One region of the Ferdinandcohnia sp. FSL W7-1320 genome, then DNA from elsewhere that is predicted to be linked to it. Evidence: riboswitches for the same ligand, from Rfam matches in the RefSeq annotation. Region 1 holds a riboswitch; each other region holds the start of a gene.
The links. Region 1 has a riboswitch for cobalamin ahead of NST91_RS19160 (ribonucleoside-diphosphate reductase subunit alpha). Riboswitches for the same ligand answer to the same signal wherever they lie in the genome.
Positions count from the first base shown of each region.

Region 2: linked by a shared signal. The riboswitch ahead of NST91_RS12230 (ABC transporter substrate-binding protein) and the one ahead of NST91_RS19160 (ribonucleoside-diphosphate reductase subunit alpha) in region 1 are both predicted to bind cobalamin.
Region 3: linked by a shared signal. The riboswitch ahead of NST91_RS09965 (DUF4430 domain-containing protein) and the one ahead of NST91_RS19160 (ribonucleoside-diphosphate reductase subunit alpha) in region 1 are both predicted to bind cobalamin.
Region 4: linked by a shared signal. The riboswitch ahead of NST91_RS17350 (histidine phosphatase family protein) and the one ahead of NST91_RS19160 (ribonucleoside-diphosphate reductase subunit alpha) in region 1 are both predicted to bind cobalamin.

Region 1 covers NZ_JBBPAM010000001.1:3,880,900-3,885,116, reverse strand. Annotated here, with positions in the region: gene NST91_RS19180 (IS1182 family transposase) at 1-157, opposite strand, end outside; gene NST91_RS19175 (GNAT family N-acetyltransferase) at 404-943, shown strand; gene NST91_RS19170 (VOC family protein) at 978-1,388, opposite strand; gene NST91_RS19165 (GNAT family N-acetyltransferase) at 1,546-2,055, shown strand; cobalamin riboswitch at 2,153-2,350, shown strand; gene NST91_RS19160 (ribonucleoside-diphosphate reductase subunit alpha) at 2,494-4,217, shown strand, end outside.
Region 2 covers NZ_JBBPAM010000001.1:2,414,910-2,419,126, reverse strand. Annotated here, with positions in the region: gene NST91_RS12235 (FecCD family ABC transporter permease) at 1-917, opposite strand, end outside; gene NST91_RS12230 (ABC transporter substrate-binding protein) at 880-1,872, opposite strand; cobalamin riboswitch at 2,049-2,251, opposite strand; gene NST91_RS12225 (molybdopterin-dependent oxidoreductase) at 2,470-3,060, opposite strand; gene NST91_RS12220 (Crp/Fnr family transcriptional regulator) at 3,167-3,850, opposite strand; gene msrA (peptide-methionine (S)-S-oxide reductase MsrA) at 4,031-4,217, opposite strand, start outside.
Region 3 covers NZ_JBBPAM010000001.1:1,981,828-1,986,044, reverse strand. Annotated here, with positions in the region: gene NST91_RS09980 (RsiX family anti-sigma factor) at 1-978, opposite strand, end outside; gene sigX (RNA polymerase sigma factor SigX) at 953-1,501, opposite strand; gene NST91_RS09970 (ECF transporter S component) at 1,613-2,116, opposite strand; gene NST91_RS09965 (DUF4430 domain-containing protein) at 2,116-2,532, opposite strand; cobalamin riboswitch at 2,885-3,109, opposite strand; gene NST91_RS09960 (ATP-binding protein) at 3,211-4,217, opposite strand, start outside.
Region 4 covers NZ_JBBPAM010000001.1:3,502,844-3,507,060, reverse strand. Annotated here, with positions in the region: gene NST91_RS17365 (Ger(x)C family spore germination protein) at 1-319, shown strand, start outside; gene NST91_RS17360 (nucleotidyltransferase domain-containing protein) at 459-791, shown strand; gene NST91_RS17355 (DUF6376 family protein) at 881-1,327, shown strand; cobalamin riboswitch at 1,647-1,849, shown strand; partial or broken gene NST91_RS17350 (histidine phosphatase family protein) at 2,117-2,749, shown strand; gene NST91_RS17345 (ethanolamine ammonia-lyase subunit EutB) at 3,354-4,217, shown strand, end outside.

The DNA.
Region 1 (4,217 bases):
AAGCAGGGCAACCTTCATTTCGAAGAAATGGTTCAAGTGCTTCAGCTGGAATACTTTCAACTAAGTTATGTACATGGAAGGCAATATCATTCTCTTGTAATTTTACTTCTAAATTTAAAGGCAAAATTAATTGATTCATGTTATAATCTTTAAACATAAGGACACTTCTTTCTGTTTGGATTTGGTGTGGTAACTTAATTTTAACAAAGAATGTCCTTATTTTTTATTTAAAAATAATCAAAGCCTGTGAAATTTTACTCATGGTAAAATTCCACAGGCTTTTTCATTTCAGAGGAGGGTTTTGTCCCAGCCTCTTTTATTTAAATGACCTAATAAATATTTCTAAAGGATTTTTACAAAAATTGTTGAATTACTTTCTTAGTAAAATAAGGGAGTTATTCGAATGATTACGTACAGCTTGTTAAGAGGAAAAAAGGTTCAGCTTGTCAGAATTAAAGAAGATGATGTACCGATTATTGTAAGTTGGTATGAGGACCAAGAGTTTCTTAGAAATCTAGATACTTTACCATCTTTCCCTAAACATCCTTCTGCTTTTAAAGAGTGGGTTGAGCAGAAAAACGAGAAGGAGTTTGTTTTTGGGATTAAAGAATTGGAGACAGAGAAATTAGTTGGATTTGTGGACATTGACAGCATTATTTGGCCACATCGAAATGCTTGGCTTGCAATCGCAATTGGTGGAGAAGGAAACCGTAATCGAGGGCTTGGATACGAAGCCATGCAACTCGTGTTGGATTTTGCTTTCAAAGAGTTAAATCTTCATAGAATCCAATTAACCGTTTTTCAGTATAATGAGAGGGCCATCGCCTTATATGAAAAGTTGGGATTTGTTAGAGAAGGCACATCAAGAGAATTTCTAGAGCGTGACGGGAAGCGATTTGATATGTACTTTTATGGGCTGCTAAAACATGAATGGAAGAAATAAAAAATAATTCCCCTAGAAGCTAGGGGAATTTAATCTACTTCATTTCATAGTTTAAGTCCCAAATAATCCCGAATTGGTCCTTTACTTTTGCATATTTTGCCCCCCAAAAAGTATCCTGTAATTCCATGAACACAGTGCCTTTTTGCTTTAGGTCATTGTAGGTTTTCGTAATTTCCTCTTCACTTTCAAATTCCAAAACTAAAGAGATATTGTTTCCAAAGGATACACTTTGGTCGGGAGAGTCATCTGATACCATTAGTAAGAGTTCGTTCTTTTTGAACTTACCATGAATAAGTCGGTCATTAGCCCAATCCTGAGTTTCATAGCCTGCTTGAGCATATGTTTGAACATCCAATATTTCGCCCTTAAATATTTCCTGATAATATTCCAAGGCTTCTTTCGCATTCCCATTAAACATTAAATAAGGTGTCGCTTGTCCTTTCATTCACAAAACACTCCTTTTTAATATCAGCAAGTTGCCCTACACTATGTTTTCTATTTACTAAAGAAATCATACACGATTGTATATTTTTTCCTCATGAATCATTATAATTAAATATAATACAAAATACAAGAACGAATGTTCTTTTCGGAGGTGCGTTTTGTTTATCAGAAGACTTTTGCCAGAGGATGCTGAAAGCTATTTTAGGTTGCGATTACAAGCTCTAACAACTGACCCTGATGCATTTTTAGTTACGTATGATGAAGCAAAAAATAAAGATAACCCAATAGGAGAGTACAAGAAAAGTTTTCAATCTGAAGAAATAATAACGTTTGGGGCATTCGAAGGAGAACATTTAGTGGGTATGGTAACCTTAGTCAGGGAAACACGGCGAAAAATAAGACATAGGGCTAATATTGTGGCGATGTATGTTGATGATGAAAAAAGAGGCAAGGGAATTGCAAATGCATTGCTAAATGAAGCTATTAAAATGGCAGTAAATCTCCCTGAAATCGAGCAGATATATTTAACAGTAGATGCGGAGAATAAACCAGCTAAAGAATTGTACAAAAAACTAGGTTTTCAAACATTTGCTGTAGATAAAAAGGGCATTAAATACAATGGACAATATCGGGATGAAGAGCTCATGGTATTATTTCTCGAGAAATAATTGTCAATTTTTGTCTTGCTAAAATAATAGGTGTCCCTTATTATTAAATGTGATAGTATATATTGATAGAATTTGAATGTTAACAACTACATATTGTGTTTAGCCTTGGGGAAAAGATGCCATTTGTGCTTAAAAGGGAATCTGGTGAAAATCCAGAACTGCCCCCGCAACTGTAAATGCTGACGAAATGAACAGACCACTGTATAAGATAACTTAAATAAAGGTACTTATATGGGAAGGGTTCAAAGTAGAGCGACGCATGAGTCAGGAGACCTGTCTTTTCTTAAGATGTTTCACCTTCTTCGGGGATTGGGAAGATGAAACGGTGGCGACAGGTAGAGCAACTCTTGTGCTCTCTTGATGTTATCGTTTCATCCGCTCAATTGAATTGGGCGGATTTTTTATTTTAACGAATAAATTGTTAAGGGAGAGAAATAGATGAATAATACAACACAAGGGGAATTGGATTCCATTTTACACTCGCTTGAATATGCAGAAAGTACCTACCAGCTTGACACTACCGAAATTCGAAACAAACTGCAGGAAATAAATTTTAATACAGTTGAAGCGAACCAGCATGCACTTTTTTATTCCTTAAACAAAATTGCCATGGATCAACCCAACTGGACATATTTAGCGGCTAATCTCTATTTAAATGAACTGTATGAAAAAGCTGCAACGAATCGAAATTACAACAGGGCTCTAAAATACGGAAGTTTGTATGAGTTGCTACAGGAACTTACATCAAAAGGAATATATTCTGATGAATTATTAAACTCCTATTCTAAGGAAGAGATACTTGAACTAGGAGATGTAATTGATCCAGATAAAGATCATTTGTTTACATACATCGGTTTATTTTTATTAGCGGATCGGTATCTTGCAAGGGATTATGAAAGAAATATTTACGAACTTCCACAGGAGCGATTCATGATAATTGCAATGACATTAATGGAGCATGAGGAAAGGGAGGTTCGACTTACTTACGTGAAAGAAGCCTATTGGGCATTAAGTAATTTATATATGACAGTCGCCACACCAACTCTATCAAATGCAGGTAAAAGCTTTGGCCAGTTGTCCTCTTGTTTCATTGATACTGTTGAGGACTCACTTGATGGAATTTATTTAAACAATTGGGATATTGCTAGATTATCAAAAGATGGTGGTGGAATTGGCGTATACTATGGCAAGGTTCGCGCGTTAGGGTCTGACATAAAGAAATTCAAAGGAAATTCATCCGGAATCGTTCCTTGGATTCGCCTTATCAATGATACAGCAGTAAGTGTTGATCAATTAGGACAACGACAAGGAGCAATCGCCATCTATTTAGATCTCTTCCACAAAGATATTATGAATGGTTTTCTAGATTTAAAGACAAATAATGGAGATGAACGTCGTAAAGCTCACGACATCTTTACGGGGGTTTCGGTACCTGATTTGTTTATGGAAAAGCTGCAAGAGGTAGATGAAAACGGCAGAAGTATTGGGGAATGGCAAACTTTTTGTCCACATGAAGTAAAGCAAATCATGGGCTGGAGAGATGAGCAAGGAAATCCATTAGGGCTCGAGGACTTTTACGATGAACATGATAATAAATACTTTACCGAAAAATACTTGGAAGCTGTGAACCATCCACTTTTACCACGGAAATCCTATCGTGCGATGGATGTCATGGCAAGGATCATGATTGCTCAACTAGAAACAGGTACACCATATATGTTTTATCGTGATGAAGTAAATCGCCAGAATCCAAACAAGCACCTTCTAGGAACAGGACGTACTTCGATTTTCTGTAGTAATTTATGTACAGAAATCGCACAAAACATGTCCGCAACTGCGATTACGAAGGAGTATATTGACGATGAAGGAAATATTGTGATCATTCGAAAACCAGGTAAATTTGTGGTTTGTAATCTCTCATCTGTCAATCTACCAAGAGCTATTGGGGACGAGGTACTTGAACGTTTAATTCGAATTCAGGTTAGGATGCTTGATAATGTTGTCGATTTGAATACGATATCCGTTAAACAAGCTGATCTCACAAATAAGAAGTTTCGGGCGGTGGGCTTAGGTACATTTGGGTGGCATCATCTTTTAGCAGTAAAGGGAATTTACTGGGAATCAGATGAGGCTGTTCAATATGCTGATGAACTATATGAAGA
Region 2 (4,217 bases), 1.5 Mb from region 1:
ACCATTAGGGAAAGTGGTAGCACATGGCGATGATTTGGCCCTGTAACAATACGCACTAAATGTGGGATGACAAGTCCTACAAAACCAATCGATCCAGACACTGCAACTGCGGCTCCCGTTAATAATGAGGCTCCGATTAGGATATACAACTTTCCTTTCTTCACATCAACCCCAATATGATCTGCCGCCTCCTCCCCAAGAGCTAACGCATTCAACTCCCGGTAATGGTAGAACAAAATAAAGGAACCACACAACATAAATGGAAGAATCAACTGAACATGACTCCAGCCTCTTAGTCCTACACTTCCATATAACCAATAGATAATTTGAGTCATTGAATCTTGGTCGCTTAGTGAAATAATGAGGGAAACAACTGCTCCAATAAAAGAACTTACAATTATCCCCGCCAAGATAATGGTTTCAATCGCTAAGCTTCGACTACTCAATCGAACAAGTCCGAATACAATAAGGAGTGAAATAAAACCACATACGATTGCAACAATAGGAAGAGTAAAGTTTCCTAACCCCAAAATCGTAAACTGAAAAAATAAAACAATTACTGCACCAAGAGATGCACCAGATGAAACCCCGATTGTATATGGATCCGCTAATGGGTTACGTAATAATCCTTGGAATGCTGCACCCGCTAATCCAAGAGACGCACCAACAAAAAATGCCAGCAATACCCTAGGTAATCGGATATTCCAAATGATCATTTCTTCATTTCTAGCAACCTCATTAAGCCAGCCCCAACCAAATGTGTTGTCTAGCACAATATGTAAAATGGTTGGAACAGGCACGTGGACACTACTAATGAATACGCCTAGGAGGGCTGTACTAAGTACAAACCCTCCACTTAGAATATATAACCACGTAATTTTATTTATTAAAAACTTCTGGATAAATAAGCTTCGCAAGAGTCTCGACTCCTTCAATTAACCGAGGACCTGGTCTCGTAACCGTATCATTATCAACATCAAAGACCTGTTTATTTTTAACTGCAGGAACTTCAGACCAGCCTTCACGCCCATATACTTCTTCAGTTGGATTATCTATGTAGTAGCCATACGTTGTAATGATGACATCAGGATTTAATTGGACAATTTCCTCCTCTGTTAACTGTACCCACCCTTCATGCTCCTCTGCTGCATTAATAGCTTGAATTGCCTCAAGCATTTCATGAATAAACGTATTGGTTCCTGTTGTAAAAATATCTGGTGCTGGCGAAACCTCAACCCAGACTTTCTTTTTATCTGTAATAGCTGAAGCTTTTTCCTTGATTTCATCAAAGCGTTGCTTCATATTTGTCACAATTTCGTTTGCCTCAGTCGCAGTTCCTGTAGCTTTCCCAATCATTTCTATATGTTCATACGCATCTTCAAATGAAGAAGCACTTCCAACGACAATCACATCAATTCCTGCATCTTCAAACTGCTTTAATATTTCAGGATGTGTATTGTAATGATAATCAGTAACAAGAGCTAGGTCCGGAAGAAGTGAAAGAACCAATTCTGCATTGATATCCTGTGCACCTACTTTTTGTATTTCAAGTGCTTCTGATGGATAATTATCGTAATCCGAAACTCCAATGATTTTTTCTCCTAGGCCAAGTGCAAATGCAATTTCTGTATTACTTGCCTGTATGGAGACAATTGATTCAGGTTCTTCATCAATCGTAACTTCTCGATCAGCACTGTCTATAATCGTGATAGGGAACTCTTGATTAGCGTTCTCCCCTTCAACATTTTCAACGGTTTTTGGAGCCTTTTCATCTTGAGCCGTTTTTTCTTTTGTACCACAACCTGCAACAATACCCATGGTAAAAAGAAAAATAAGACTAAACAGACCCCATTTTTTCAACATTTCCTTCATTTTTTTATCCCCCTTCAAATTTTGAACACAAAAAAACGCCATTCCACAGGAAGAGCGTTTCGTAAAGGCATAATAAAGGTTATTTGCTTAGAACTCCAATAAAGCAATCCTAATATAACAAATATAGTATCATATGATCATTTATTTGCACTTTAAACGTTCCTTTCCTCGAGGAAGCTTAAAAAACAAAATAGGCAGGTCTCCTGACTTGCGAATCAACGGTCGGTTACTCCTTCCCATGTTACTTACACAGTGGATATTTGTAACCTTCCTCCTCGCTTACAGTGGCGGGACCGTGTTGGACTTACACCAACTTCCCTCTTAGTCTCACATTCTCTCATTAGAAGAATGGTAAGAAACCTATTTGCGAAATATTCATTTTTTTGTATTCTGAGAAATTATAATACAACCCTATTGTTTTGTAAATAGGAGTTAAGGTCATGTCAGTTCCTTTTATGAAGTATAATAGAATTAACCAATACAGTTGAAGAAAACCTTTGAGAATCAATCATTTAATAGGAAATAGACGTGCCGATAAACACGTCTATTTTATTTAATGGGAAGCAAAGTATAAAAAAGTTTATGTACTTAACTGTGTTAACGGTATCGCTCTTCTTTAAATGGATTGGCCGTCATCGAATAGCCACGCTCTTCCCAATAACCAGCCTCGTCTTCCTTCATAAACTCTATCCCTGAAACCCACTTTGTGCCTTTCCATAGATAAAATTCTTCTGGTGGAATAAACCGTAGTGGATAACCATGTTTTAGATCAATATCTTGCCATTCATGATTTTTATCCTTCCATCGGAATACAAATAAAGAATCGTCCCCTAATAAAGGCTCTAGCGGTAAGTTTGCAGAATAACCAAATCTCTCCCTATTGGAGTAACCGTAAATTTTGATGTATTTTACGCTTTCATTCATTTCAACTAATTTCAATAACTCTCTAAGCGCAATGCCTTCAAAAGTTGTATCAAATTTAGACCATGTGGTAACACAATGCATGTTTACGGTTGATATGGTTTTTGGAAGCTCCATGAATTCCTTATAGGATAAGGACTTTTCTTGCTTCACTTCTCCAAAAAGTCTGAAATTCCATGTGATTTCATTAAACTCGGGAACATCCCCTGTGTGCAGAATTGGCCATTTTTCTGTTTCAAATTGCCCAGGTGGAAGCTGCCTTTTCATCTTACACCACCCCTTTTTCATTTTTAACGCTACTTAAATCACTGTGCTTTGTATAGTATGCTCCAAGCCTTTTCCTTTATAAACATGATATGAAAGTAGGTATTGATTACCCCTCCTCTACCCCATACACTTTCTTAGCCAGAGCTGTATTAATTTTTAATGGCTTCCTTGCAATGACTTGTTCCCTTTCTAATTCTCCTAATAATAAACTAACAGTTTCTCTTGATGACCCGATCATACTTGCGATGTCATGCTGAGTAATCTTGACCTCAACTGTTTGCCATTCCCCACTTCTTACACCAAATCGGTTACTTAACTGCATAAAAAGTAAAAGAATTCGATATTTGACATCTTTATAAGCAATGCTTTCTGTTATTTCGTACACTTCTTTTAACTTTGAGGTCAGTATAGTTATAAGTTTTAACGAAATATCGGGATGTTGACGTAGTAACTGTTCAAAACGCTCCTTTGCTAGCGAGCAAACATAGGAATCAACCATCGCTTCTGCATAAATGTTAGATTCTGTTAAGGAAAAACTAGAAGTTTCTCCAAAGATATTACCTTCACTTAAAAGATCAATTGTGAATTCCTTTCCTGTTGAGGATATCTTATATAAACGAACCTGTCCTTTTTTCAAGAAAAACAACGACCTCATTTGTTGAGTCGGACTTAAGATAATTGTACCTTTTTTAATAGGGACGGTTACCGTTACTTCGTCTAACTTCTTTAATTCCTCTTCTGGTAGCTCATCTAGTAAATTAATTTGTGAAAGCAACATGAGTTTATCCATGTCTTCACTCCCCGTTATACCGTTTTATAATCATTTCATAATCAAAAACCAGTAAATAGATCGATTTCTTCTTTGCATTTACAATCACCTGATAATATATGTAAAACCATATCCATTGTAGCATTGATGCTTTAAATATAAAAAAACGTCCTAGAGAAGTCTCCAGGAACGTTTTCTAAATTATTTAAATAACCGAAGGTATTCCCCATAGCCTTCTTCATTTAGCTTTTCAGTTGGGATAAATTTAAGTGCTGCAGAGTTAATGCAATATCGAAGCCCGCCTTTATCACGTGGTCCATCATCAAATACGTGTCCTAAATGAGAGTCTGCTGATGAGCTTCTGACTTCAATGCGTCTCATCCCATGG
Region 3 (4,217 bases), 1.9 Mb from region 1:
ATAATCGCCTTGTTTAGCCTCCACTTTCATAGCTTCCAGTGCTTGTTCAATCGTATTAAAATCCTCATAAGTTAAAGCTAATATTTTGCGGTCTGAACTATCATTTATATAATACAGGTATGCCTTTTTGGTATCTTTTTCAACATCAATATAATTCTCAATGATACCCGTTTGCCCGATAGTAATTCCTTGTTGATTATTTTGGAAAAGTTCAACATGTTGATAGTCTTCTAACAAATAACGGAACGAACTAATTGTATGTGAAAATTCTGCAGCTTCAGCAGTAGCAAAAGACTCAGTATTAATTGAGTTATTTACGTCCACCCTTACAGCTTTTGAATTGTCTTTCGTTACAACTTCTGAAAAATCCTCAAAATATGAATTTGATATTTCGTCAATGCCCCATTCCTTGTTTTTACGAATAACTTCATTTACTCTTGGAACTGTCTTTTGCCATTGTTCAACAACATTTTCCCCGTTAGAATCGACGATTACCGAAACGACAGAAGGAAACATTACACCGCCCAAATACACACCATATGTTAGAAGGACTTCATTTTCCCCTACAGTTTTTACAGCGTAACTATTGCTTGGCTGTCCCTCAAATGAATATATTCCAGCCTCTTCATCTTGTTGTGGTTCCTCTTCTTTTTGCAATGTGCTAAATGATTCGTCCTTTGATGATGCTTCTCTATTCTCTGAATCCATAGTAATGTTTGTATTTTCTCTTGCCATTTGTGCTGAGTCGAAGCTTGAACTGTTCATATTATTAATGAAAGAAGGAGCTAAGATGAATAATAGAAGCGCTGCTGCTGCAGATGCAAGGGTAGGGACAAGCCACATTTTTCTCTTTTTCTTATTCATTTTAAGGGTTATATTTTGATAAATCTCTTGTGGCTTCCGTTTGTCTTTTACACCTGGCATTTGCGTAAGCATCTGCTCGAGTTGTTCATCACTCCACTTTGATTTTTTCATCATCTATCCCCTCCTTTACGCCTGATTCCTCCATATACTTCTTTAATACCTTTAGACCTCTGTGCTGAGTTGTCTTGACTTTACTCTCCGTCCACCCTAAAGCTTCAGCAGTCTCTGCAATCGAAAGTGATTGGATATATCGTAATATCAGTACCATACGCTGATCTGTTGTACAGTTTTCCAAGCAACGGTACATCATTTGAACTTGTTCATTTTGCAATGCTATTTCTTCCGGAAGTGGTGCAAAATCTTTTACCTCTTGACGACTCCAATCAAAGGAATCCATTATTCGCTGTTTCCACCCTTTTTGTTTCCGGAACGAATCAATCGCGACATGTCTTGCAATTGAAAACAACCATGTTTTTTCACTACTTTTTCCTTCGAATCTATCATATGATTTTAAAACTCTTATATAAACTTCCTGAACGAGATCTTCAGCTTGTTCACGATTTTTTACCATATAAAATAAGAAGGAGAAGACATCGTGATGATACTTTTCATATAGTTCCTCAAACAAGGAATCCATTTGCAAATCCTCCCGTTCATTTCATTAGTCGAATGTTTTATAAAAAAAGTTACACTCCCAATATAGTATGAATTAATAAAAAAAGGAAGAATATTTTGGTAATATTCTTCCTTACTTTGCAATTGTTACATTTTTTAAAAATAGTAATCTCAAGATTGGATATAGTATGAGAAAAAATACTCCGTTTCCAATTGCATGACTCATATCAAATGGTAATCCAGCTAAGTAATAGGCAAAGAACTTACCCGAGAATAAATAGAGAGGAATTGAGATGACAAAGCCATATAAGAAACCACAGAATACTGCATATATGGCTAATAATATGACAGGAATTCGATCTCGATACTTTCGTAATGCACCGCTGATTAACCCAATTATCCCCCATGCTATGATTTGGCCAATAGTCCATAAACCCATTCCCATTACAAGATTCGTTAATATAGAACCAAAAACAGCAACAATCACACCATAGATGGGACCCAAAAATAAGCTAGTTATCACGATAATCGCTGTCATAGGCTGAACATTCGGAAGGAATGTAAATGTAATACGACCTACAACGGACAATGCGATTAGCATCGATAAGAGCGTTAAGTTTTTAACGGATAAATTCATTATTCCCACTTATGGAGATCGAATTCGATCTTATCTTCAGGCTCTAATTTGTATTCATTAGCTCCTACCATAGCTTCTTCACCATTAACAGAATAAAACCATGATGTCTTTTCTTCTTCACTTCCTGCAACGCCATTAATGCTGGCAACAAAAGCACCATCGAATTGTGTTTCGACGTCAAAGTTTGCTTCCATGATGTCCATAACTGTAACTTCTTTTCCTGATTCAATTTTAATTTCTTTTTCTTCAATGATTTCTTCACCATTGTTTTTGGATATAACGACTGTAACAATCTCTGCTGCTTCTTCTTTATCTACAGTTTCAGCTTTGTTGTTGGAAGATTCATTTGTAGATGGGGCATTGCTGCATCCAAATAAAATTCCCAATGATAGTAAAGAAACTAATAGTTTTTTCATGTTTCTAGCTCCCCTTTTGTTAAAATATGTGTATGAATAAGTGTGTTATGCACCTAACATCGAATCAAATGCGCCTTGGCGTATTTGCGCCCGAGTTTTAGGCCCACAGGAAGTGGGTCATAAAGACGTTGCCACAGGATGTGGCGTTCTTAGTCTTTGATCTTACAGATCGAAAATTTCCTTTGAAAAGTCGTGTTATCCGCCGGAGGCTATTATTTTATTTCGCAGAAGTGTCTTGCTTCTGCGGAATAAAATAATAAAAGCTCACCCTTGGGGTGAGCTTTGAAGATATAACAGAAAAACAACAAAAAAGCATGGTGTTTTAACGCAAATTCCCGCACCCCGGAGAATTAAAAAAGGAATGAATTAGGCAGGTCTACTGACTTAAGCTTCTTCCTACTTTGAGTCCTTCCCATATGTTGAACAGCATTTGCCATCCAGTCATACAGTGGTTTTTCTCATTTCGTCCACTTTTACAGTTGCGGGGGCAGTTCTGGATTTACACCAGATTCCCTTTTAAGTCTTAGAGAGAATAAAGAAATATCTACATTCTCTGACACCTAAGATTCAATAAATATTTAATTTTCTATTTAACAATCCCTATATTACAAGAAGAGTTTTTATTTTACAAGGAAATTGTTTCTTATGGAACAAGAATCTTCGCCATGTTCTTTCAAATTATTCACTTTTTCGAGGGATTACGAATGTAAATGTCGTTCCTTCACCAAGCTTACTATGGACTGATATATTCCCGTTGTGTGCACTAACAATGTTTTTTACAATCGCAAGCCCTAAACCAGTACCAGATTTCCCTCTTGTTCTAGCCTTGTCCGCTTTATAGAAACGTTCAAATACAAAAGGTAAATCTTCTTCTGGAATACCAGAACCTGTATCTTTAATATCAACTTTTATTGAGGTTTCTTGACCAGTAACATGTACTTCAACCTGACCATTTTCATCGGTATGTCTAATCGCATTATCAATTAAGTTTGTAAAAACTTGCTCAATGCGATCAGAGTCTATATAAATTTCACCAATTTCGTCTACCTTTTTTGCAGTTAGAGTTATTTGATTATCCTTAGCTAAACCTTGAAATTTCCGAATCACACGATTAATAAGGGTATCGAAATCAACTTTTTCTTTATTTAAGGTAATATTCCCTGATTGCATTCTAGCTAAATCTAATAATTCGTTGACAAGTCGACCCATTCTTAATGACTCATCATAGATGACTTTGGTAATTTCCTTTCGCTCCTCCTCGGAGCTCGCTATGTCATCCATAATTGCTTCACTATAGCCCTGGAGCATTGCGATCGGAGTTCGCAGTTCGTGAGAAACATTTGCAATAAAATCTTCACGTAGCTTGTCCAAACGTCTTTCCTCCGTCATATCGCGAAGTACTGCAACGGCACCCCTTATATACGTCTGATTGTAAAGCGGACTCATTAAAATAACCCATGTTCTACCTTGAAGACTAATTTCAATAAATTGCTCCTTTTCAAATGTAACGGAACGTTGAAATAAATCCTTGACCTCTGGTGGAAGCTCCTGACCAACGTCCTGATACATACCTTGTTGGTAATACCAAGCTTGCAAAAAGCGTTCTGCAGGAGGGTTTGTTACCAATATCGTGCCATCACGATTTAAAGTGATAACTCCGTCCGCCATACTATTTAATATGCTTG
Region 4 (4,217 bases), 380 kb from region 1:
CAAAGGTTCGATGCATAACAACCAACCCTTCTTAAAAAGCAAAATTAAGTTGAAGGTAGTGATATTGGAAACAAGAGGAGAGCCGTCTCTAAATGAAATTAAAAGGGAATTAAACCAAGCACTTAGTGAACGATTTAACAATATGATTTCAAAAACAAAAGAGAATAAGGCAGATATTTTTGGAATAGGTCAATTCTTTCGGAGAGAATTAACACGTAAGGAATTAAAAAATTGGAGAACAAAATACTATACAAATTTGAAAATGGATATCCAATTTAATGTAGACATTCAAAACCAAGGTTACCTCATTACTTCTTAATGGTTATCACACAGAGTGGACAGTCAATAAGTGATGAGTGTCCTAAAGGAAAAACTAAAAATTGGGACACACGGTTACTACTAAAGTTGTATACATTATTTAAAAGAAGAATAGAGGTGTCTTTCTGGGTACTGTTGAGGTGTACGGGTTAAGTCAATATTCCAAGAGTGAAATAGCATCAATGATCATGTCTCATGTTAACGAGACACTTGACGATTTTGATCTTGAAATAATAAAGATAGCCATTATCGGGAGTCGTTTATACAGCAATTTTCATGCCGAAAGTGATTTGGATATTGTCATCGAATATAGTGGAACTGAACGAGAAGATGATGTTTTTCATCATCTCATGGATGAACCACTATATATCGACCATATCAAAGTTGACTTTTTACCATATTGGGATTTGAAAGGTGATGGAATCGGGAATCGCAAGCACATTGTTCTTTTTGATCATTCGTATTTTTACTAAAGTTTGGAGACAAGGGTCAGTTTAAGAAAAATGAAACCTTTCCCGTTTTGTATCGTATATATAGTATGAAAAAAATAGGAGGGGATAGAGTGAAGAAACGATTTTTAGTTTTTTCTTTAATAGGGTTACTATTTCTTGGGGCTTGTTCCGTCCTAGAGGATGTTAATAATACATTATCGTATGTGAATGAGGCAACAGATTATGTCAATGAGGTTAGTACTTTTGTTAACGAGGCTCCTAGCCTAGCAGAACAGGCTGTTACCGATGAGCAAGCAAGAGCAGATCTTGAAACAATGCTAACTGAAATGCAGGAAGACATGGATTCATTTAACTCACTTCAGCCACCAGGAGTCGCAGAGGACCTTCATCAACAAATCGTTGATTATAACCAGCAAGCAGAGGAAGGCATTAACCTTTATTTAGATAATATCGAAAATGGACAATTAGATCCAGCTCTACTCGAAAATAGTGAGTTATTTCAAACGTTGCAGAATGTAACGAATACAATAGATCAAATTCAACAGTTGGGTGAATAAAACATTGCTCTAAAATAAATGGCTGTGACAACTATTTTATGATTGTCACAGTTTTTACTTTAGAGATTAAAATATTTTTAAATATATATAGTGTAAGGAGACTTTACTGGATAGATGGGGTGGACGTGAATGGCAATCTCTAATCTACCGTAGAATCATTGGATTAACATAAGGTCTATTTTGATAGTGTTTATCCGAATACCATATGTAACTAAAGTAATTTAAGTAGGTTCAAATTACCTTACGATTTACTTTGCTTCGGAAGTAACAATATTTTACAAATGTATATGATTGGACTATAATGCAGTTAGAATAAAAAAACGAATATTAACAAATAGGTTTCTTAATGTGCTCCTAGTGAGCCAATTAAGACTAAGAGGGAAGTTGGTGCAATTCCAACACGGTCCCGCCACTGTAAGCAAGGAGGAAGGTTACGTTTTATCCACTGTGCAACTAGCATGGGAAGGAGTATCCAACCGTTAATTTGCAAGTCAGGAGACCTGCCTATTTGTTTTGTTTAAGCTTCCTCGAGGAAAGGAATGTTTAAAGAGCGGCAATCTCTAAATAATATATGTTTGCTATTTAATAGATAGATTGCAAGTTTTATATACGAGCAGTATATAAATTGCCTTTTCACAACGCTTTCCTGAGGGAAAGCGTTTTTGGGCGTTCAAAAACAGGAGGGGAAAATAGCTAATTGAGTTTTGTTCTTCTATTATCAGATCGATAATGGGATCTTAAAGGCACAGATGGAGATTTACTTGGTACCGTAATAGAAGGAGGCGAATTATGGGGACTTGCTATAATGTGGACTTATTTCTCGTTCGTCATGGGATAACCGACTGGAATCAGGAAAAACGGTATTTAGGGCATGCGGACCGACAAGTTATAAAAAGTGAACTACATCAACTTTTAGAGTTAAAAAGAGATTTAGTAAAGCAGGAATTTGATTCTATCTTTACTAGTGATTTACGACGGTGCCAAGAAACATTTGATTATTTAAATATTTCGACGGAAGCTACTATAGATTCAAGATTAAGAGAAATAGACTTTGGTGATTGGGAGGGAAAAACATATCATCACTTAAAAAATGAGCCACGTTAGCAGGAGTGGCTTGATGATTGGGAAGCAATACCAATACCAAACGGTGAGGCAGCGGAAACCTTCAAATCAAGAATTGATGCCTTTCTCCATGATTTATTTCTACAAGTAATGGAACGTCCAACTAATGAGAGGAAGCATATTCTTGTCATTACCCATGTGGGTGTCATTCGCTACATAGTATCAAAATACTTAGCTTTAAAAACCTTTTGGGAGGATTCGGTTTCACATGGTCAGGGTGTTTTATTATCAATGCAGTATGAAGGGGACTGGAAATGCAACTCGTTATTGGCGGTGCCTTCTCGGGAAGGAAGTAAGTAGGAGAAGAGAATAACCGATGTAGCCGGATAATAGCCTATGATGGTAATTCGCTCCGAGATTGGAAAACAAAATGGGAGCCCGAAACTACCTTGGTATAAGAGGGACGGGAAAAATGGATTGCAGCTGAGCTTACGAATACCAAAACAATGACGACATTCGAAGTAGGTTTATGGAAATTTTGGAGACCTTGCTTAACGAAAAACAAAAACGTAACAATTGAATCGTCCCTCGTTATGTTAGAGATTGGTAAAGGAGTTGTTCCGCTTTAAAAGGTCGAAAGCAGACTGCGAGAAATTGCCGGTTGGATTGCTTAAGATGCTACCGGGGTCTCTGAAAAAATATAAATTGTTTGGAATGGATTATCGGTCGAATAAAATAGAAAAGTGATCAAACCTGCAATTATATAACATTACGAAAAACAACCTTTCAAGTTTTTACACTCTTTGCTATAATTGTTAAAAAGTGAAACGTTCAGGTAAAGGTGCCTTAACTGAAGCCATTTTTATGGCTTGTTGTTAAGGTGCCTTTTTTATTTAACTTATTATTGTTAGCGCTTTCTGAATCCTGAATTGTGAAGAAGAGTAAATAGATTGGAGGCTTAAAGATGTTTAAATGTACATTGAAAAATGAAGTGTATCAATTTCAGTCCATTAAAGAAATTTTAGCAAAAGCAAGTGAGGAGAAATCTGGGGATATTATGGCGGGTATTGCAGCTCGTTCGAATTTGGAGCGTATGGCAGCAAAATTTGTTTTAAGTGAGTTAACCTTAAAGGACATTTACAAGGAACCAGTGATTCCATATGAATCAGACGAAGTGACAAGGATTATCTATGATGATATTAATCAATATATTTATCAAGAAATCTCGGGTTGGACAGTTGGTGAATTAAGGGAATACATCCTCTCGCACAACACAGGTTCTTCCCAACTGCTACGAATTAGTAAAGGGCTAACGAGTGAAATGATTTCTTCTGTTGCAAAGTTAATGTCCAGTATCGATTTGGTGATGGCTTCACAGAAAGTTAGACCGACTGCTCACTGCAACACAACAATTGGGGAACAAGGCCGTTTAGCTTTTCGCTGTCAGCCTAACCATCCAAATGACAATCTAGAAGGAATTCTTGCTTCTTTAAAGGAAGGACTTTCGTACGGGGCAGGGGATGCAGTAATTGGAGTCAATCCTAATAACGATTCAGTAGAATCTGTATCTAGGATTTTACACATGACACATGATTTTATGAGGCAGTGGGAAATTCCGACACAAAATTGTGTATTAGCACATATTGCCACTCAAATGAAAGCTATTGAAAAAGGGGCACCAAGTGGAATCATTTTTCAAAGTTTAGCTGGAACAAATTCAACAAATGATGATTTTGGAGTTTCAAAGTCTATTTTAGATGAGGCAGCAGACCTAATGGCTAAACACGGTACTTCAGCAGGTCCGAATCAATTTTATTTCGAAACTGGA